3 regions of the Clostridium sp. BNL1100 genome follow, and region 3 is predicted to be linked to each of the others. Evidence: riboswitches for the same ligand, from Rfam matches in the RefSeq annotation. Region 3 holds a riboswitch; each other region holds the start of a gene.
The links. Region 3 has a riboswitch for cyclic di-AMP ahead of CLO1100_RS12225 (SH3 domain-containing C40 family peptidase). Riboswitches for the same ligand answer to the same signal wherever they lie in the genome.
Positions count from the first base shown of each region.

Region 1: linked by a shared signal. The riboswitch ahead of CLO1100_RS08850 (C40 family peptidase) and the one ahead of CLO1100_RS12225 (SH3 domain-containing C40 family peptidase) in region 3 are both predicted to bind cyclic di-AMP.
Region 2: linked by a shared signal. The riboswitch ahead of CLO1100_RS11110 (NlpC/P60 family protein) and the one ahead of CLO1100_RS12225 (SH3 domain-containing C40 family peptidase) in region 3 are both predicted to bind cyclic di-AMP.

Region 1 covers NC_016791.1:2,124,872-2,132,224, forward strand. The annotation lists gene CLO1100_RS08845 (heavy metal translocating P-type ATPase) at 1-2,237, shown strand, start outside; cyclic di-AMP (ydaO/yuaA leader) riboswitch at 2,364-2,504, shown strand; gene CLO1100_RS08850 (C40 family peptidase) at 2,505-3,401, shown strand; gene CLO1100_RS08855 (uroporphyrinogen decarboxylase family protein) at 3,644-4,720, shown strand; gene CLO1100_RS08860 (HAD family hydrolase) at 4,701-5,390, shown strand; gene CLO1100_RS08865 (ABC transporter substrate-binding protein) at 5,428-6,978, shown strand; gene CLO1100_RS08870 (ABC transporter permease) at 6,975-7,353, shown strand, end outside.
Region 2 covers NC_016791.1:2,626,271-2,633,623, reverse strand. The annotation lists gene CLO1100_RS11135 (YhgE/Pip domain-containing protein) at 1-1,471, opposite strand, end outside; gene CLO1100_RS11130 (MarR family winged helix-turn-helix transcriptional regulator) at 1,583-2,053, opposite strand; gene CLO1100_RS21245 (aspartyl-phosphate phosphatase Spo0E family protein) at 2,247-2,402, shown strand; gene CLO1100_RS11120 (hypothetical protein) at 2,399-2,626, opposite strand; gene CLO1100_RS11115 (N-acetyltransferase) at 2,797-3,330, shown strand; cyclic di-AMP (ydaO/yuaA leader) riboswitch at 3,422-3,563, shown strand; gene CLO1100_RS11110 (NlpC/P60 family protein) at 3,568-4,458, shown strand; gene CLO1100_RS11105 (DNA internalization-related competence protein ComEC/Rec2) at 4,596-6,956, shown strand; gene holA (DNA polymerase III subunit delta) at 6,981-7,353, shown strand, end outside.
Region 3 covers NC_016791.1:2,865,903-2,873,255, forward strand. The annotation lists gene CLO1100_RS12205 (glycosyl hydrolase 53 family protein) at 1-560, opposite strand, end outside; gene CLO1100_RS21260 (hypothetical protein) at 712-846, opposite strand; gene CLO1100_RS12210 (GHKL domain-containing protein) at 1,221-2,513, shown strand; gene CLO1100_RS20280 (cyclic lactone autoinducer peptide) at 2,528-2,662, opposite strand; gene CLO1100_RS12215 (accessory gene regulator B family protein) at 2,659-3,243, opposite strand; gene spoIVA (stage IV sporulation protein A) at 3,567-4,835, opposite strand; cyclic di-AMP (ydaO/yuaA leader) riboswitch at 5,059-5,244, shown strand; gene CLO1100_RS12225 (SH3 domain-containing C40 family peptidase) at 5,246-5,953, shown strand; gene CLO1100_RS12230 (NAD(P)H-dependent glycerol-3-phosphate dehydrogenase) at 6,050-7,045, opposite strand; gene plsY (glycerol-3-phosphate 1-O-acyltransferase PlsY) at 7,081-7,353, opposite strand, start outside.

The DNA.
Region 1 (7,353 bases), 740 kb from region 3:
TGTCCTGTGCGGCATGCTCTGCAAAAATTGAAAAAAAGCTTAGTAAGACCGAAGGAATTGTTAAGGCAGCCGTTAATCTTGCCACAGAAAAGGCAAATATTGAATACGACCCGTCTACGGTAAAAGTTTCAGACATAATAAAAATAGTTGAAGGCTTAGGCTATGGAGCGGAGAAGGCCGAGGAGGTAAACACGGATACTGAGAAAGAGCAAAGGGAGAAGGAAATAAAATCCTTGAAGCTTTCTCTGATTGTATCGGCAGTACTAAGTACTCCTCTTGTACTTGCAATGATACTGGGAATGCTGAATCTGGACAGCCCTTTGCTTTCATTACTTCATAATCAGTATTTCCAGCTGATAATAGCAACTCCGGTACAGTTTATAATTGGTTTCAGATTTTATAAACATGCATATTACGCATTGAAATCAAAAAGTGCCAACATGGATGTATTAATAGCCATGGGTACATCTGCTGCATATTTTTTCAGTCTTTACAATGTTTTTTTTGAGGAAGTTCATAAAGGCATGATGAAAGACCTCTACTTTGAAGCTGCAGCAGTTATTATTACACTTATTTTATTGGGCAAATACCTTGAAGCGGTTGCAAAGGGCAAAACTTCTGAAGCAATAAAGAAGCTTATGGGTTTGCAGGCTAAGACGGCCAGAGTACTCAGGAACGGTACTGAAGAAGACATACCTATAGAAGATGTTCTGCCCGGTGATGTCGTAATTGTAAGACCTGGAGAAAAAATTCCTGTTGATGGTAAAATATTGGAAGGTAATTCATCCATAGATGAATCAATGCTCACAGGAGAAAGCCTTCCGGTTGAGAAGAAAGCAGGCGATGTTGTAATCGGAGCAACCATAAACAAATTCGGAACCTTCCGTTTCGAAGCTACAAAGGTAGGCAAGGATACTGCATTGTCACAAATAATCAAGATGGTTGAAGATGCCCAGGGCTCAAAGGCTCCAATTCAGAAGATTGCTGACAAGGTTTCAGGTATATTTGTTCCTGTGGTTGTGGCAATTGCGTTATTAACCTTTGTAATATGGTTGCTGGTAACCGGTGATGTAACGAAGGCAATAGTAAGTGCGGTAGCAGTTTTGGTTATAGCGTGTCCATGTTCCCTTGGGTTGGCAACTCCTACCGCAATAATGGTAGGTACCGGAAAGGGTGCTGAAAACGGCATACTTATTAAAGGTGGAGAACATCTGGAAATGGCTTATAAGCTAAACGCTGTAGTTCTTGATAAAACAGGAACAATTACAAAAGGTGAGCCCGAAGTTACCGATATAGTTGTTATAGACACTTCCTATACTGAAAAAGAAATATTAAGGCTTGCGGCAATTACTGAAAAAAGTTCAGAGCATCCTTTGGGAGTAGCAATTTATGAGCATGGTAAAAAAGAACTTAGTAAAATAAATGATCCCGACAAATTTGAAGCAATACCGGGAAGAGGCGTAATGTCTGTTATAGACGGTAAAACAATATATATGGGTACCAGAAAGCTTATGAGTGAACAGGGTATTGATATGGGGAATGTTGAAGCTGACATTGCAAGACTTGAGGATGAAGGTAAAACAGCAATGCTGATGTCTATAGACAACAAACTTACTGCTCTTGTTGCAGTAGCCGATACCTTGAAGGAAAATTCAAAGGAAGCAATTGAAGAATTGAAAAATATCGGCATTGACGTATATATGATTACAGGTGACAATAAAAGGACTGCTAATGCTATTGCAAAGCTGGTAGGAATAACTAATGTACTGGCGGAGGTACTTCCTGAAAACAAGGCAGAGGAAGTAGAAAAGCTAAAAGCACAAGGCAAAATAGTTGCAATGGTTGGTGATGGAATAAACGATGCTCCGGCTTTAGCTACCGCAGACATCGGTATGGCAATAGGCACAGGTACGGATGTTGCCATTGAAGCAGCAGATATTACCCTTATGAGGGGTGATTTAAGAACCATTCCAGCTGCCATAAGACTATCAAGAAAAACAATGACCAAAATAAAACAAAATCTATTCTGGGCATTCTTCTACAATATCATAGGAATACCATTTGCAGCGCTGGGATTACTCAATCCAATGATTGCAGGTGGAGCAATGGCCTTCAGCTCTGTATCCGTAGTAACGAATTCATTAAGCCTGAAAGGTTATGAGCCAATGGATACCCGTAAGTTTGATACTGTTGAGGAGTGGCAGAAACAGGAGTGGAATACGGGTAAAAAACAATAAGCATATATTACCAGGGCTTTGACCCCGCAAAGTATTATATATAATTCGAATTATATATTGACTGCTTGTATTTTTTGACTTAATTAAAGGAGGTGGTGAGGAAATCTAGTTTTATATAGAAGCAGTCAAAAAAATTTGCTGAATCTTCGTCACAAGTACGAAGTACGGAGGAACCAAGAAAAAGGGGGTTAATCCATTTTATATGGTAGGGTGATCCTATTACCCGAACCCGGCAGCTAACTTCGGAAGCACACTATAGGAGGAACAATGAAACAAAAGATTACCAAGGCACTTGCAGGATGTATTATTGCCCTGATTTTTGCATTTGCATCTACGGCTGTAATGGCTGCAACAATGCCGGCAAAAGTTACAGGTACAAATGTTAAAATGAGAAAGGCATCGACAACATCTTCTTCAATTGTTACCAAATTGACAAATGCAAAAGTAACTGTAACTGACCACTCCAAAGGCTGGTACAAGGTTTCGTATAACAAGAAAACCGGCTGGGTGAACGGCAATTATGTTAAATTGCAGTCTGTAAAAGGAGCAATAAATGCAAATGGCGTCAATTTCAGGAAAAGTGCCGGAACTTCAAGCAAGGTTATAAGCTCGCTTAAAAAAAGTACTTCCGTACAGATTCTTGATGTTGTAAAGGGTTGGAACAAGGTTAAAATAGGTTCAAAGGTGGGCTATGTATCATCTAAATTTGTGAATATTTCATCTGCCAGTACAAAAACGTCCAGATCGGTAAATGTAGTTGCATTCTCAGCCGTTGAGGACGATGGCTCTGTAAACAGTAAACTAATTGCGTATGCCCGTGAGTTTGAAGGGGTCAGATATGTTTATGGTGGAACGAATCCACAAACCGGTTTTGATTGTTCAGGTTTTGTAGGCTACGTATACAAAAAGTTTGATGTCAATCTTAACAGGTCGGCACAGGGTATGTATTCCAACGGAGTTAAGGTAGCAAAGGCCCAGCTAAAGGCAGGAGATATATTATTTTTTGATGCTTCAAGTAGAAAAGCATCAGGACAAATAGACCACGCAGGAATTTATATTGGTGGTAATACCTTTATTCATGCATCTTCATCAAACGGCAAAGTCCGCGTACAAAAGCTGTCAGAATACAGGGGTACTTATATTGGAGCAAAAAGAGTAATTTAGAAATCATGTAAATATAAATAATTCATAGCCGCAAAATTCATCTTTTGATGTTTTTTGCGGCTTTTTGTTTACTGTATAGCGGATAGGGACACAGATTGACATTAACAACCAATTAAAGTATAATTAGGGTAATAATTACAAAATATTTATAAAAAGTTAATCTAATTATGTAGAAATTAGAATATCGGCTGATGTTCATTGCTTTTTGTTGAAGGATTTATTTGATACGGGAGGAATGAGTAGTGTGTGTGGATCAAATGACACCAAGGGAAAGAATGTACGCATTTAAACATCAGCAGGCTGTTGACAGAATACCTTGCGGTCTTTGTCCTGGAGATTATATATATAAATTGGTGGGAGACAGTGTTTCAGATTTATATTTATCTTCCAAACAAATTGTAAAATCCCAAATTCAGGCTCGAAAAGTTTATGAAATACAGTCTGCCGGTACCGGACCAATAGTAAACGGTATAGCCGAAGCAGTAGGCTGTAAAGTAATTTATCCTAAACATGACACACCTTACATATCTGAAAATATCATTAATGATTACAATGATTATAAAAAGTTGGAGATTCCCGATCCTCGAAAAAGCGGAAGATTAAATATCATATTGGAAGCACTTGAGGAACTTTTGGAATGTTTGGGAAATGAACTTCCTATTGTATCTGAAATTCCCGGTCCGTTGACAACTGCATCCAATATACGGGGATTAGAGAATTTGATGATTGATTTATATGAAAATCCGGAGTTTGCAAAGGAAATGATTGAATTTTCACTAAAAAGTACTGTTGAATATATAAATGAAGCCTCAAAACTAGGGGTTGAATTTAGTATTTCAGACCCTGTTGCATCTCTTATAGGTGATTCCTTTTTTCAAGAATTTGAATTTCCGTTTCTAAAAGAACTAGTGCAAAGTGTTGTAAATTTGACAAAAGAAACTCCATTAATGCACATCTGCGGGAACACTACGAAATTGCTGGGACAGATTGCAGACACGGGAGCAGGGATAATCAGTCTTGATGAAAAGGTGGATATGGAAACTGCTAAAAATGAAATAGGCTCTAAGGTTGCATTATATGGTAATATAAGTCCTACTAAAGTTATGTTGTCAGGACGTCCTGTTGATGTTTTTAATGAAGCGAAGAGATGCATACAAAAAGCTTCAGATAATCCGAAAGGATTTGTTCTGGGTCTAGGATGCGGTATGCCAATCGATACGCCGGAAGAAAATATTTATGCGTTGCTTGAATCAGTCAGAAAGTTTGGACAATATCCGTTAAAAGGGGAATTTAATATAAATGAGAATATCTGCTATTAGCATTGATATGTTTCAAACACTAATCAATGTGGATAAAAGAGCTGAAAATATCTGGAGGGCAATATTAGGGGAACAATATCATCCGGATTCAATAAAAAAATATATACAGGAATATTACATTTTTTTAAGTAAAGCAATGGGAAAGGTTTATGAGACAAATGAATTTATAAACTTGAGAACAATTTTTACAGATATATTTTCACTTATAAAACATAATAACAACTACAATTTTATAGCTGAAGAAGCAGCTGACATACTGATGGAAGAACACTCAAAATCGTGTTTCTTCACTGATGCAACGGCATTTTTAAACCAGTGGAATCATTCTTGTGAGTTATGGATATCAAGTGATGCAGATCATATTATGATTGACCCATTATTATCTAAAATAGAATTTGACAAGAAATTTATATCTGAGGATCTAAAAGCATATAAGCAGGATAAAAAAAACAGATTTTTTAAAAAGGTGCTTTTAGAAACGTGTATTGACAGAGATGAAATATTGCATATCGGAGACAGTCCTTCTGATGTAATAGGAGCAAAGAATGTAGGCATTAAAACCTGTTGGATTAACCGTCTGAAAACGGAATGGAACAAACAATCCACACCAGATTACATAATATACGATTTAATGGAATTACCTGAACTTTTGCAGAGAATTGAAGGTTAAACGGTTAAGAATAAAAAAGTTAAAGGAGGAACACAACATGTATTTAGCAAAAAAGTTAAAGGGTGCATTAGCTTTGGTTTTATCCCTTACTTTCCTTTTAGGAGTTACAGGATGCAGCAGCAGTAATCCTTCTCCGATAACCAGTACCAACACGGAAGGTACTGTGAAGAACGGAGGAAACTTTACATTTGGTATAACAACGGAGCCGGATCACCTTGATCCATATCTTGCATCGGCTGCAGAGACTCGTGAGATTCTTTTTAATATTTTTGAAGGTCTTGTCAAATCCGATAAAGACGGAAATATTATCCCTGCGGTAGCTGAAAGCTATGATGTTTCCAAGGACTCTCTTACATATAGCTTCAAGATAAGAAAAGGACTAAAATTCCATAATGGAAGTGATGTTACTTCTGCGGATGTTAAATATTCTCTGGAAAAGGCTATGAGCTTGTCGGTTGCAGGTATGGACAATGTTAAGTCAGTGGATGCACCTGATGCTTACAACATAACGGTTAATCTGAAGAGTGCCGATAGTGACTTCTTACCATACCTGACTATTGCCATTGTACCAAAGGATTATTCGGATGGCGATGTCCACCCTGTAGGAACAGGCCCATTTGTATTTGATTCTTTTACACCTCAACAATCCTTAATATTAAAGAAAAACCCTAATTACTGGCAAAAAGAATTACCTCATCTTGATAAAGTAACTTTTAAAATTGCGTCTGATACAAATGCGTTGTTGTTGGAATTACAAGCGGGTAGCATAGACGGGTCAACGGTTTATAATGATCAAACCCTTTCAAAGCAGCTTGATCCCAATACATTTAAGATTGAACAGGCAAATTCCAATTCGATACAGCAATTAAATCTAAATAATTCCGTAAAGCCTTTTGATAATGTTAAAGTACGTCAGGCAATCAGTTATGCTGTAGACCCTGACGAAATAATAGAAACTGTAGTATACGGAAAAGGTACAAGGGTTGGAACACCGGTAATACCGGGTTTAAAGACTTACTTTGATTCAAGCCTGACTAATGCATATAAAAAGGACATTGAAAAGGCTAAACAATTGTTAAGTGATGCGGGTTATCCCAACGGTTTTAGCTTTACAATCTCTGTACCATCCAATTATCAGGTTCATGTGGATTCAGCACAAGTAATTGTAAATCAGCTGAAAAGTATCGGTATTACCGCTTCTATAAAGCAGGTGGATTGGGCTACCTGGTTAAGTAAGGTCTATAAGGAAAGACAATATGAAGCTACTATTATTTCTGTTGATGGTATCAATGTATCACCTAGAAGTTACTTGGAAAGATATGTTTCAACCAATGCATCGAATTTTATAAACTATAAGAGTTCAGATTTTGATTCACTTTACAAGAAAGCAAAAGATGAACCGGATGCTTCAAAAAGAGTGGAATTGTACAAGCAGGCACAGCAAATGTTATCCAAAGATGCTGCAAGTGTGTATATTCAGGATATTGCGGCATTGACGGCACTAAGAAAAAACATATCGGGATTTACACCATATCCGTTATATGTCTTTGATGCTTCAACCCTGTATTATACGAGTGAATCAAAATGAAATACATACTCAGAAGGTTTGTAACTCTACTTTTGACACTGTTTTTAGTATCGGTTTTAACCTTTATAGCATTTGATATTATTCCCGGTGATCCTGTGGAATTAATTTTGGGAACACAGGCATCACCGGAAAGGATAACAGCTTTAAGAACCCAGTTAGGATTAAATGAAAGCTTGCCCGTCAGATATTTCGACTGGTTATCAGGATTATTAAAATTTAATGCCGGAAACTCAATTCAGTATTCAAGACCGGTTAATTCGCTGATTTCCAACAGCTTTCCCGTAACTGTATGGCTGACTCTTATATCTTTTTCGCTTATTGTGCTTTTTTCAATACCACTTGGTATATTTGCTGCAAAGTGGAAAAACAAATTAA
Region 2 (7,353 bases), 240 kb from region 3:
CTGCTGTTACTCCATCCTTAAGTTTGCCTAAACCATCCTGAATCTTTGTTTCACCGTCAAGGATAACACCAGAATTCTTTAACAATTCCTCGCTACCAGCTGCAAGTGCAGAAACACCGCTTGAAAGTTTTGCGACTCCTTCATTAACTGATGAAGCACCTGAAGCAAGCTCCTTGGATTTATCAGAGGCAGTTTTGATACTAGAAGCAGTATCAAGGATACCTTTGTTAATCATTGGATATGATTTATTCAATTTGTTTGATCCTGCAGTAAGTTTATTTATACCTTCCGTTACAGAACCCAATTGTATAGCCAACTGGGAAACTCCGCCTGCAACTTTACCTGAACCCTCAGCAAGTTGTTTTCCAGAAGAAGATAATTGTTCTCCGCCAGCTTTGAGCTGTTCAGGAACAGAATTTGAGGCCTCCAGAGTAGCGATTACAGCCTTGAAATTCGGGTCTGTCAAGGCTTCCGGATGGGTTGCCACATACTTCTGAATAGAGCTTGCTAAAACAGATTGAGCCTGAGAAACCTTGTTTACCGATTCAATATACTTGTCAACACCTGATGTATAAGACTGTACTCCGCTGTTTAAGTCAGAGCTACCTTTAGTCAGTTGAGATATCTGGGGAGCAGCTATAGCAATGCCTGAATTTAGCTGATTTAAACCTGAATTCAGATTTGACAGACCTGACATAAAAGCATTGGAACCGCTAACCAAACCGGTTATTTTATCGGAACCGCCTGATAAACTCTTGTAGAACAGTTCTGCACCGTCGCTGAGTTGTTTTGAACCTTTTGACAGAGTAGTAGAACCGTTATTGGCTTCTGAGAGTCCGTTGTTAAGCTTATTAACACCGTCATTAAATTTTTTCTGACCTTTTACAATTTTACCATTGCTGTCGTAGAGTAGTTCAGCTCCGTCTTTTATTTCCTTTAAGCCATTATCAAGTTCCTTGAGACTATTAGGAAGATCTTTTATCTGATCTAAAAGGGTTCCGACGATTTCTTCGGAAACAGACTTGGAGACTTTATCCTTAAACTCTAATGTAACCCTGCTTAGGACTTGACTTGCAAGATAATTTCTTTTCTCATTAACAGTATATGTTAAATTACCTTGAGTTTTATCGCTGTCGGCTGCCGAAGAAATATCTTTGGAGAAATCACCAGGTATATTAATCATTGCGTAATACCTTCTGTTCTCTACACCGTCCTTTGCATCAGATTCTGATGTAACAACCCATTTAAGATTTTTATCGGTTTTTAGATTGTCTGTAATTTCTTTTCCCAGATTTCTGTTTTCACCGCCGATAGTTGCTCCATTATCTTGATTTACTACGGCTACAGGAAGTTTATCAAGTTTGCTGTATGGATCCCAAAAGGCATCAAGATAGAAAAAACTGTAGACCAATGGAATTAAAATAACTGCAATGACTACGGCAAATTTCTTGTACTTTTTCAGTGTTTGCATAATTTTTACCTCCTTTTTTTCTGGATAGATGTTCATTTTATTTTTACTTCACCACCTCGAATATTGTAAATTTAAATAATTTGAAATTCAAAGTATTTCGACAAAAAAAAACTACTTATTTTTGAAGCAAAAAATATCATCAAAGTGTGAATTAAGTGATGAAAGTATATTAATTAGGGCCTTTCTATCGTCCTCACTAAGGATACCGTATATTTTTTCAGCAAGTATATTCCTAATAATAATAATAGATTCAAAAACATCTTTCCCGGTTTCAGAAAGAGAAATAAAAACTTGCCTTCTGTCTTCCTTGTCACGCCTTCTTATTACATAACCTTTTTTAATAAGCCTGTCAACAGTTACAGTAGGAGTACCAAAGGTGACGCCCAAAGTATTTGCAATCTCTGACATCTTCTTATCTTCTTCACCGTGACCTATAACAACTATTGTATTAATTTCGATAACAGTAAGATCATCAAGAGTTTTACTAAAAAATTTTTTACTCTCAAGTTTATTGTACTTATCAAAAAGCTTTCTAAATAGTTCATCCACAATAAGTAAACTATTTTCTGTTTCTGAGTTCATGGTCTTTAATCCTCACTTAATTTGAATTTCAAACTATTTTATTTTAATATACTACTGAACGATTAAAAAGTAAACTGCTTTTAGCAAAAAAATCAACAAGGACTTACAAATTTTAGGATATGTATTTACTTGAATACAAAATAATGGTAAAATAAGTATATATTTTACCAAAGAAAAGAAGTGGGGTTACATAATGCAAACAAATATTTATACACTTAACAAAGAAGTCGAGTGTCTTAAGCAGCAGCTTTATGATTTGTTGGATAATGAACCATGGGCGAAACACGACATTCTTAGAATCAGTAAAAGATTAGATGACTTAATTTTGCAATTTTACAGTTTTAATTAGCAACTGCGATTAATTTCAATACATTCATGAATTACACATTCAATAAATGACCTTCTTTCAATTTGATTTATATGCTTAAGGTTACTTTGGATATAACTGATTTTAAGTTCGGTATTGCTCTTAAAATCAGTTATATCTATTAGATTTTTTTTAAACACTTCCAGTAACAGTTTAAGAGTTATAAAAGAACATTCAAATAATTGCTCGTTAAATACCTTACACATTTTTAGTTCCTCTCTGTCTTTTGTAAAATGTTTATATTGCTTATATAATAAAAATAAAGCTATTTATATTATGTGTCAAATATTTCCTAATATATGCTGTTCTTAATACTGCAATTATTTGGTATAATTCTTTGTATCAATACCTTTTTGTTCAGTAAGGATATGGTAATATGCTAAAGATAGATATATTGAATGATGATTTGCATTTAAAAAATATTAGCTACGGAAGTATTGAAAATATATATTCAATTTACGAAAATACAGACGGCTTTAAATATGCAACCGGTGTTTATAGTTTTATAAGCTATGATGTATTTTCCAGTCAGCTTTTTAAGTTTATATCTCAGAATAATGTATTCTTTTTGGATATTTTTCTTGAAAAAAAGGATTCTTTTATTATCGACAAGTCTATAGGTCTGGTCAAAGGTTCGTTGTCTGTTGAGGAAAATATACTCTGGTTAAATTCAATAGCTATTGACTTGCCATACCAATCCAAAGGTTATGGTAAAAAAGTCATTAGTATTCTCGAAAGTTATTTTAAGCAATCATACAATGTGAATACTGTTTGTCTTTCGGTAAGCAAAAATAATACATCCGGTATAAAATTCTGGGAAAAGTGTGGTTATACCGAATATGAATTTGACACGTTTTATGATTTACAAAAAATAACTGAACATGCTCTGATCATGTGGAAGAAAGTGTAAAAATCATTAATATTACAAAAATATTACCAAAAAATTGCTGTTTTATTACTAAAAGTTTGACAAACTGTAATAAATTAAATATAATAATAACGAAATTAATAAGCTGAATCCTCGAAAGAGGTACGGAGGAACCAAGATTTGGGGTTAATCCATTCTTTATTATTTAATGAATGGTAGGGAGGTCCTATTGCCCGAGCCCGTCAGCTAACTTCGGAAGCGCTACTATAGGAGGGGCCAATGACAGGTAAGATTACCAAGGTACTTGTCGGTTGTATTTTCGCCTTTTCACTTGTGTTAGTATGCTCTGCTGCAATGGCTGCTTCGCAGTCAGCCCAGATTCAGGGTACTGGCGTCAATGTAAGAAAAGACCCAAATACTTCAGCAAGTGTCATCACTAAACTTTCCAATAAGAGAGTTTCAGTGCTTGATAAGTCTAGCGGTTGGTACAAGATTTCTTTTGATGGAAAGACCGGTTGGGTAAACAGTGACTACATAAAGGTTCTTACCACAAAAGGAAGTATTAATGCTAATGGTGTCAATTTCAGAGAAAGTGCCAGTACAAGCAGCAAAGTAATTAGTTCTCTAAAAGAAGGAACCGATGTACAAATACTGGATACACTTACTGAATGGCACAAGGTTAAAGTAGGTTCAAAGGTTGGATACGTTTCAAAGAAATTTGTTTCTTCAGCGGCGAATTCAACAAAAACTTCCCGTTCTACGGAAGCTGCAACATTTGTCAGCGAAGAGGATGATTCTCTGGTTGGCAGGGTAATTGCATATGCAAAGAAGTTTATTGGTGTAAGGTATGTTTATGGTGGGAAAAGTCCAAGCGGCTTTGATTGCTCTGGCTATGTCGGCTACGTATATAAGAACTTTGGCGTTAGCCTCAACAGCTCAGCATCAAGCATGTATTCAAATGGCACAAGGGTTTCTAAGACAGCTTTAAGGGCTGGAGACTTGTTGTTCTTTGATGCATCTTCCAGAAAATCAGCTGGTGCTATAGACCATGTAGGTATTTACTTAGGTAACAACCAATTTATTCATGCATCAACTTCCAATGGAAAAGTGCTTATTCAGAGTTTATCTGAATACCGGGGAACTTACATTGGTGCAAAAAGAGTAATTTAAATCTTATCATAGACCACAAAAACGTCTTTTATAAGACGTTTTTGTGGTCTATGTCAACTTTTAATTCTTAACTTTCATTTTTTATCTTTGAAAATTCATAATTTCTAGTTTACTATAAACTTAATATGGAGGTTGTTTTGAATATCAAAAGACCGCTCTGTCTTTTCGCTGTGTCCTTTATTTTAGGGATACTACTTATAAACAGCATTGGATTGAATCGTTTTCTTATAATTTCTTCTATAATGATGTTAGCTATAATCTGTCTTCTTAAAAAACTCGGAAATTTAAAAACTATAATTTTTATCTTGCTTTCTTTTTTTATAGCAGGCGGAATGCTTTTCTATAATGCAGAATATCGCTATATTGGAAGCTTTAATCAATATTACGGTATTCCTGTAGAAGTAAAGGGTTTTATTGATAGTGAAATACAGAATTCGGAAGACGGCAAGTCAAATTTTGTTCTAAAAACAGAATCTGTAGTTTATAAAAATAAGACCGTCAAGGTTAAAAACAGGATACTGGTTTATGTAAACAATATTAACATAAAAATAGGCTACAGAACAAAAATCGGTTTTACAGGGGTTGTTGAAAAGCCAAAGCCTGCAACTAATCCGGCAGGATTTGATTATAGAAGATATCTGGCATCAATAGGGATTTCAGGACGGATATATTTACATGGTGCATCAGATATTCAAGTTTCCGGTCAAAAAGGAGGAGGCTACTTATATAGAATAGGATATGCGATTAAAAATAAAGTTGTTGACATAATCAGTTATTCTCTTGATAAAAATCAGGCAGGACTGCTGGAAGGTATGCTCATCGGATATAAGGACGGCTTGGATGAAAATGCCTTTACAGCATTCAGTAAAGCCGGACTTAGCCACATCATGGTAGCCTCAGGAATGAATGTCGCATTTATAATTCTGCCATTTACTTTTATTTTCAAAAAGTTGAGATTGAGCAGTTTAAAAGCAAATATAATTACTATTTTTATACTTATATTATTTGTATTTGTTACGGGTTTTTCAGCTTCGGTAGTCAGGGCTGTTATTATGGGAATAATAATACTGACAGGAAGAATCATAATGCGGGAACCCGATATATATACAAGTATTTCAGCCTCAGCACTTATTTTACTAATAATCAATCCCTATACACTATTTGATATAGGATTCCAGCTTTCATTCGGTGCAACACTGTCACTTGTCATGTTTTATCCGCAAATTAAATCCTTCACTGAGTACAAATATATCCCCAACGTGATTTCAGATACTCTTGCAGCAACAATTGCAGCACAGTTAGGAGTTATACCTGTTACCTTATATTATTTTAACAATTTTTCAACATTCTCCATTATTTCTAATATCCTCGTTGTGCCCTTGGTTGAATTTGTAACAATAATAGGTTTTATTATGGTTTTTGCAGGTTTACTTAATATATACCTGGCGGTTATTATCGGGTATATCAATAACACATTTCTGTCCTTCATATTGTTTGTTACAGAAGTAACTTCTAAAATACCATTTTCATTGTTAAAATTACCTACCCCAACATTTGGAATGGTTTTATTTTACTACTTATTTATAATTTATATATTTAAAGGCAGAAATTATTTTCAGGCTAAAAAATACACAAAACATCTGAAAAGAGCAATTATTATTTTAATAATTATTATATTCGGGGCTAAGTCGCTAATACCTAAGCCACTTGAAATAACTTATTTAGATGTTGGACAAGGTGACAGCACATTTATAAGAACAGCTCATGGTACAAAAATACTTATTGACGGAGGCGGACGTGAAGCAAATTCGAAATCCGAGTTTGATATAGGTGAGTCAGTTATGGTACCATATATTCTTGATAGGGGTACGAAAAAAGTTGATATTGTTATTGCGTCCCACGGACACTCTGACCATACGGAGGGACTTGAGGCAGTGCTCAGAGAGCTGTCTGTAGGGACAGTAATTGTACCTGAAACTGATGGACGAGGATTGGAGAAAGTAAATAGTATCTGTAAGGAAAAAAATATTTCAGTAATCAAATGTAAGCAAGGAGATAGAATAAACCTTGATAACGAAACGATATTTGAAGTATTAAACCCGCTCTCTTATAAAATAGACAGCATTGCCCAAGAGGATTTGAATGAAAGCTCATTAGTGTTAAAATTAGTTTATAAGAATGTAAAAGTTTTGTTTACAGGGGACAGTGGGATTCCGTCAGAGGAGAGAATGTTAAAACAAGGTCTGGATTTAAAAGCGGACATAATAAAAGTAGGGCATCACGGTTCTCCAGGCTCCTCAAGCAACGATTACATAAAGGCGGTCAAGCCGGAATATGGGGTTGTTTCAGTAGGGCGAAACAATTTCGGCCATCCAAGCCAATTTGTTATTGATACATTTCAAGAGAATGGAACAAAACTTTTTAGGACAGACGAAAACGGAGCAGTTATTGCAACCAGCTATGGAAATGGGTTTAACATTAGAACAATGCTACCTTAAAAATATAATAAAAAGAGGAAGAATATGAGTTTTGATATATTAAAAAAAGAATTAAAGGAAAATAAACTGCAAAATGTATACCTCTTTTATGGTCAGGAAGATTATCTTATAAAGTATTATATGAATGCTATAGCCAACCTGATTGTTAACGAAGAAACAAAGGATTTAAATTATATATATCTTGAAGGTAAAAAAGATACTGAAACTCTTATAGAAAACTGTGAGACAATGCCTGTTTTCAGTGATAAAAAGCTTGTAATTTCGAGGAACTCCGGCTTTTTTAAGTCAAAAAAAGGTGGGGGCGAGGGTTCTGATAAGAAATCAGAAAATAATAAACTTGCAGACTATATTGAAAATATGCCTCCCTATACATGTCTTATCTTTGTGGAACAGGAAG
Region 3 (7,353 bases):
CCCAAGTTATTGGCTCTCTTTGCCAAAGCTATAGTTTCGTTGGTACTGCAGTGTCCATTCCATTTATCTGTTGATGGATTTACCCAAGTTCTGATTCTCACGGAGTTGATTCCATAGTCTTTTAAAATTTGTAAACAATCCTGCTGATTGTCTTTATTATTATAAAACTTGTATCCGTTTGCTTCCATCTGTGGCAGCCAGCTTATATCAGCACCTTTTGCAAAAGTATTTGTGGGAGTTTCAATCGGAAACTTTTCTATAATTCCTAAAATAAAACTTTTTGTCAACGAAATATCCAATGAATCTATGCTACCATCTCCGTTTACATCAGCAGCCCTTTTACCGTTAGCCTCAGGGAAGTCGGTTATATTTCCAAGTAAATAGCTTTTTATTAGTGCATAATCCAAGGAATTTACTTCTCCGCTTCCGTCCACGTCACCATATAAAAGCTGTGAAGTGGCGGCTGATACCATATCTACATGCATAAAAAAGTTCTCGAAGAGTATCATCAAAACCAAAAGAGAGACAAAAATCAATTTATTTTTTTTAAAAGCATTCATTATATCTCCCCCAATATGTTTCTTACTTATTAATGTAATATTAAGTATATTATACCAATTAATGTAATGCATTTACAACCTTCATTATTTGACCAACAAAAAAGCACTGTAAACCAGTGCATTATAAAAGGCCATTAATTTATTTTTGTTGCTACCCCTTCAAAATTATTTCCTTTGCTTTTGTATACATTTCTTCGGTTATATACCCTTGTTCAAACAGTCGCTGGTTGATATGTAGTTTAACTTCTACTATCACAAGCTTTACTGCCTCTTCATTAAAAGCCATTTTAACCTCCAATGTATTTTCTATCTGTTATAAATTTATTAGTTAAAAGCTTTTTTATGATTTAAATATAAAACCGTTAATTATTTCCGATTACTACAAACCGTGCATGGATTGAAACAGGTAAAAAACTATTGTTTACAGCGTATAATTAAATGTAAAAATGTGTTATTATTGAAATGAATTTATTTTTGAACAAAATAATCGAAAAAGTAATATAAATATTTCAAAATATCATTTTTTTTACATTAAATGATATCATTTAGGAGAAAAACATAATATAATGTAAATTAGGATAGGTATACTGGAAATTAATTACCCCTTGATTGAAAATAATAAAGATATTATCAAGTATTCCGAGCTTGGAGGGAAATATAGTGTTTATAATCGGTCAGCTGTTGATAAATACATTGTTTGCAATGATAACTGCCTACATAACTTACTTATTTCTTAAAGAAAATTTTGATATAAAAATACAACTGAATTTTTTAGTTGCATTTATTGCTTGTAATGGTGTGCTAAACGGATTTGTGTCTACTTTGTGGATGAGTGTACTTCCCGTACCGGGAAATCTACAATTCCTTAAATCTATAATTTTGACAATCCTCAACATAATTTTAATTAAGTATCTACTACGTGTTGAATGGCTAAAATCGGTATTATCCTTTTGTTTGATTATACTTTTTGTTGGAGTAGGAAATTTTACAGTGCCATTGATTTTTTATTCCGTAGGTATTAATGCAACACCTGAGACAATAAATAATAATCTATTTTTATTTTTTATTATGAATCTGATTATTTATTGCCTAGCCCTGATTCTTATTAAATTTATACCTTATGCTAAATTAATCGGAAATATAAAAAACCTTACACCTGTAGGTATTCTACTTTTTATTACCATATTGATAATGGCCTCTTTTCTTGGAATGCATTTCGTAGTTCACTTTGACCCTGTCTCATTTGTTATTGTACTTATTTCATCTCTCTCATATTTCTTTTTCTCGGCTTGGTATATAAACATCTATCATAAATACGAAATGAAGAAGGAAGAACAAAAGCAGCAGGAATTTTATAATGAATCCCTTGCCAATACACTTCATGATTTAAGACGTATAAAACATGATCAAATGAATCACCTCTCTGTCCTATACGCTATGCACCAAATGAACAAGTATGATGCGGCTGCTTCATATCTAAAAGAAATAATAGGGACAAGTCAAAGTATAGGAAATACTGCTATTTACAATATTAAGAATGCCGGACTATTCGGATTAATATCATCTAAAGTAAACTATGCTAATAGCCATGGAATTAATTTTGACTTGGATACCATCGGCGAAGTTGATTCTATTCCCAATATTAAAATTTCTGATTTATGTGAGGTAATAGCTATTTATCTTGACAATGCACTGGAAGAGGTTTTAAATAACGGAAAACTTAAGCTTGATATGAAAATTTTAAGTACAGATGAAAGCCTTACAATCAGAATAGAAAATGAATGTACTAAAACACCTAACACAAAAAACTCATCAAAGGGTACAGATCGTGGAAACGGGTTAGTCATTGCAAATAAAATAATTGCTTCATATAAAAATATTTCAAGTTCTACTATATTTGATGAAAAAAGAATGATATTCTCACAAGTTCTAAGAATGGCAAAAGAGGCTTAACAGCCTCTTTTTGCTTACTTGAGTAATGATTTTGGACATTCTTTTTGATAATAAGACCAAAACCAGCATGCACCTGCAGAAGCAGTAGCTGCAAATACTCCAATTAGAGATAGAACAGTTAGTACCAGTAATTTAATTTTACCCTTCATGTAATTATCCCACCCCTCTTATTTTTTGTTAATCTATACACTATTGGTGTAATATTAACCGTAGATATTAGTGTAATTACTGAAATGATATTTGAGTAAATATTAGGAACTATTAGTGTAATAACAAAGCATATTACTAATAGAATACTACATTTTATCCTTAAATCCCTTTTTCTTTTTTCAGTAACAATTGGTTTTGACACCAGATCAGCAGGTGCGTATAGAAATGTCAAAATTCCTGATATAGTAAATAAAACTATATTTAAGAATTTTATATTAAGAATCTGTGCCAGATATACAGTACCAAATATAAACGTAAAGTGAGTGATTACACATCCGATTTGTGTTTTTGCATGTACTCCTCCTAAATAGGATTTATTTAATGAAAACACTATCACAGCAACTATGGCATATTTAAATTGTCCCAGGAGTAACGCTGCAATTAACACTGTAAGTAATTTCAAACCATCTGCGAAAGCCATATACAATCCGTAATCAATTTGTTCAGCTTTTTCTTCTGAGATTCCCGGGATATTTGAAACAATCTCATTAGTGATTTTCTTTGTTATATCCTCTAGCACTCAATCACCGCCACTTACATTTTACACCATTATATCCTATTTTTCTTTCTTTGTCGATATTATTTTCTTTATATTAATATGTTTCCAATTGAACAGTAAACGTGATATATCATATTAAGAAAAAGGGGATATATTGCATAATATTATATTTGAGTACTAAATGTTACATTTTTGATCCAGCTATGATGACTTCTTTATTTAATAAATAAATTAATAAAGTCAAGCTGCATTCATCGGCACACAAAATTGTAGCCTGCAAAGATTTTCTTTGCAGGATTTAAATTTATGAAACCCCTATTAGTATTTGAACATTGAATTTAAATTCATGCGGTTTTGTTGTTCCGGCACCTCCTCTTGTTACACATACACTTCTGTTTGTACCTAACAATATGTATTGAAGGAGCACTTGCTCTAAGTTTCACCCCAAACTTGTTACCCTGCTTGATAATCTCCGGTTCCTCCAGAGTGAGTTCTTCCATCTGAGGCGAGACCATTCCATAGCCCTTAACCTTAACTTCATGCAAGGCATATTCTACCCTATCATATTCCTTTTTTACCCTTGCAAGGTCTTTTATAAGGCTTATGAGTTTATGCTCACCCTCTATTTCCATTCCAGACTCTTCGCTTAAAATTCTATACAAAAGTCCGTCAGCAGCCGACAAATCGATTAAAACAGTACCTTCCCCAAGGCTTACCTTATCAATAACTGCCCTCTTAACAAATTCATATTGTTCAAAAGAAGGTAGAGCATCCTTTATTGCACGTATTTTCGTGGCTGCTTTAAAGGTATCTCTTATTGAATTTATAATGTCTGCTTTTAACCAATGAGAATCATCCAAAGCTTCAACCCATTTTGGTATATTAATACCTATTTCACAGATTGGAAACTCATGTAGAACCTTTTCCATAACGGTATCAACATCATCAATTCTCATTTGGAGACAATCCATTGCTATTACGGTTACACCGTACTTTTGCTCCATCTCGTCACGCAATTTCAATGTTTCTGAATCTCTTGGATTTGTTGAATTAATAATCACTACAAAAGGTTTATTTATAGCCTTCAGTTCTGTTATTACCCTTCTTTCAGCTTCAACATAATCCTCTCTTGGGATATCTGAAATTGAGCCGTCTGTTGTGATTACAATACCGATGGTTGAATGTTCATTGATTACTTTCTTTGTCCCAAGCTCAGCTGCTTCCTCAAAAGGTATCTGATGATCATACCACGGTGTTGAAACCATTCTCGGGGCATTATTCTCCAAATGTCCCATTGCACCTTTGACCATGTAGCCCACACAGTCAATCATTCTTACTTTAAGTTGCACGTTTTCATCAATAACAACTTCTACTGCTTCGTTGGGGATAAATTTAGGTTCAGTGGTCATTATAGTTCTTCCGGATGCACTTTGCGGAAGTTCATCTATTGCCCTCTCTTTTTGATATGTGTTCTCTATATTAGGGATAACCAACAAATCCATGAACCTTTTAATAAAAGTTGATTTTCCCGTCCTGACAGGTCCCACAATTCCTATGTAAATATCCCCTTGAGTTCTTTCAGCTATTTGCTGGTATATGTTGAATTTATCCACCCTTAGAACCCTCCCCTATATTGTTACACGTCTCGTTACGGACTATGTATATTGTCTTTTTCAATATTAAATATATGTCCGAAAACAGTTATTATTACAAAAAAATAAATTTATTGAAAACTGTGTTTATATACTGAAAACATTGAGAGGACTGATATAAAACCCGGCAGCCTATTTTGATAAGACGGGAATTGACATTAACAAACATTCCACGATATAATTTTTTTATAAAAGGCTGAATCCTCTTTAAATGAGGTACGGAGGAACCAATTTTGGGGCTAATCTGAAAAAGATAATTAGTAAGTGTACATATATTAATCATTTAATAAATCATCTTTGTCTTTTTCGTAGGGCGATCCTATTACCCGAACCCGACAGCTAACTTCGGAAGCCATAAATAGGAGGCTAAAATGTTGCAACTAAAGAAAATGATTTCCGGTGCAGCAACCATTGTGTTGTGCCTGGGATTGTTTGCATTTTCATCTTTTGCCGATGAAATTCAGACTGGAACAGTTTCCGCATCTGTTCTAAATCTCCGAAGTGAACCCGGAACAACCTCAAAGGTCATTGGAAGTATGACCCGCGGGGACAAGCTTAGTATTCTTGAAAGCTCAGGTGATTGGTTAAAAGTAAAAACATCAGATGGTGAAACGGGCTGGGCGTTCAGTCAATACGTTGCCCTTTCCAAAGATTCCGATGAAGATACATCGGACAGGCAGTCTGAAAATTCTACTGACTTATCAGAGCTGATAGTGAAATTTTCCAAGACTCTATTGGGTACAGAGTATGTTTATGGAGGTACAACTCCTAAAGGCTTTGACTGCTCAGGATTTGTACAGTATGTCTTTAAGCACTTTGATATTTCATTAGAGAGGGTAGCTTCCAGTCAGGCAAACCAGGGTAGCCGTGTTTCAAGTCAAGACTTGAGTGCCGGTGATTTGGTTTTCTTTGACACTGACGGAGGTCACAACAGTATCAGTCATGTAGGGATATACATTGGCGGCGGACAATTTATCCATGCGGCATCAGGAAGTTCTACCCGTAAAGTTATAATTTCTGATTTAACTTCCGGGTATTATGCAAACAATTTTATGAAAGCAAGACGAGTTATAGTATAATTTTTGGGGCTGCTCTTTTGAGCAGCTTTTTTTTATCTAAAAAGGGCTGCCGTCCAATGAAAATAATTCACCCGGTGGCAGCCCTTTCATCAACATTTACATTTCGGTTTTTTTATCTCTGGTCATTAATGCTCCTACAGCACTTCTTGGGTCTTTACCTTCAAAAAGTATTTTATATGCTTCTTCAGTTATAGGCATTGAAACACCAAGTTTTTTTGCGAGATCATAGGCAGGCTTTGTAGTTGCTACGCCTTCAACAACCATATTTACTTCATCCAATGCCTGCTGAACGCTCTTTCCCTGACCAATTAAAATACCTGCTCTTCTGTTTCTGCTATGCATACTTGTACATGTAACTATCAGGTCTCCTACTCCCGTGAGTCCTGAAAAAGTATCCGCATGTCCTCCCATGGCTACACCAAGTCTGGATATTTCTGCAATTCCTCTTGTCATAAGAGCGGCCTTTGTGTTGTCACCATACCCCAGACCATCTGAAATTCCTGCACATAAGGCAATAATATTTTTAAGAGCTCCTCCCAGTTCAACACCAACTACATCAGTATTTGTATAAACTCTGAAATTTGGAGTCATAAATAAATCCTGAAGGAACTCAGCAACTTCTATTTTTTCGCAAGCAGCTACCACAGTAGTAGGTATGTCCCGTCCTATTTCTTCTGCATGGCTTGGCCCAGATAGCACTGCTACGTTGTTATCAGGCAGCTCCTCTTTCATTATTTCTGAAAGCAATTTACAGGTTTCATTTTCAATTCCCTTTGAACAGGTAACTACAATAGTATTCTTGGAAATAATGCTTGCAAGGGTTTTGCAGTTCTGTCTTGTAGTTTGTGAAGGAACAGCCAGCACAACTACCTCCGCTTCTTTGCAAGCCTCCGAAATATCGTTTGTAAATTCAACGCTTTCAGCTACTTTAACACCGGGCAGTCTTGTAATATGCTCTCTGTTTTTCTTTAACATTTCTATTTCTTCTACCATGGGTGACCACAATCTAACCTTGTTACCGTTCTTTGATAACAATACCGCCATTGCCGTACCCATGCTTCCCGCACCAACAATTGCTATATTTCTATTCATGTTTGCCTCCCTATACCAATAAAGTTATATATACATTAAGCTTTTTTCTTTTCACCGATTTTTGATTCTGTTCCATTCAAAAGTCTCTTAATATTCCCATTATGACGGGCGATTGCCAATATTGACAGTATCGTCGCAAATATAATAAAAATCGGACTGTTCCCTTTTATGGCAGCCCCTATTGGAAAAGCTACGCATGCTAATATTGATCCCAGTGATACATATCTGGTAATAACTACTATTATAACAAATACACCCAGAAGAATCAGGCCAAGTTTCCAATCCATCATCATTACCACTGAAAATGA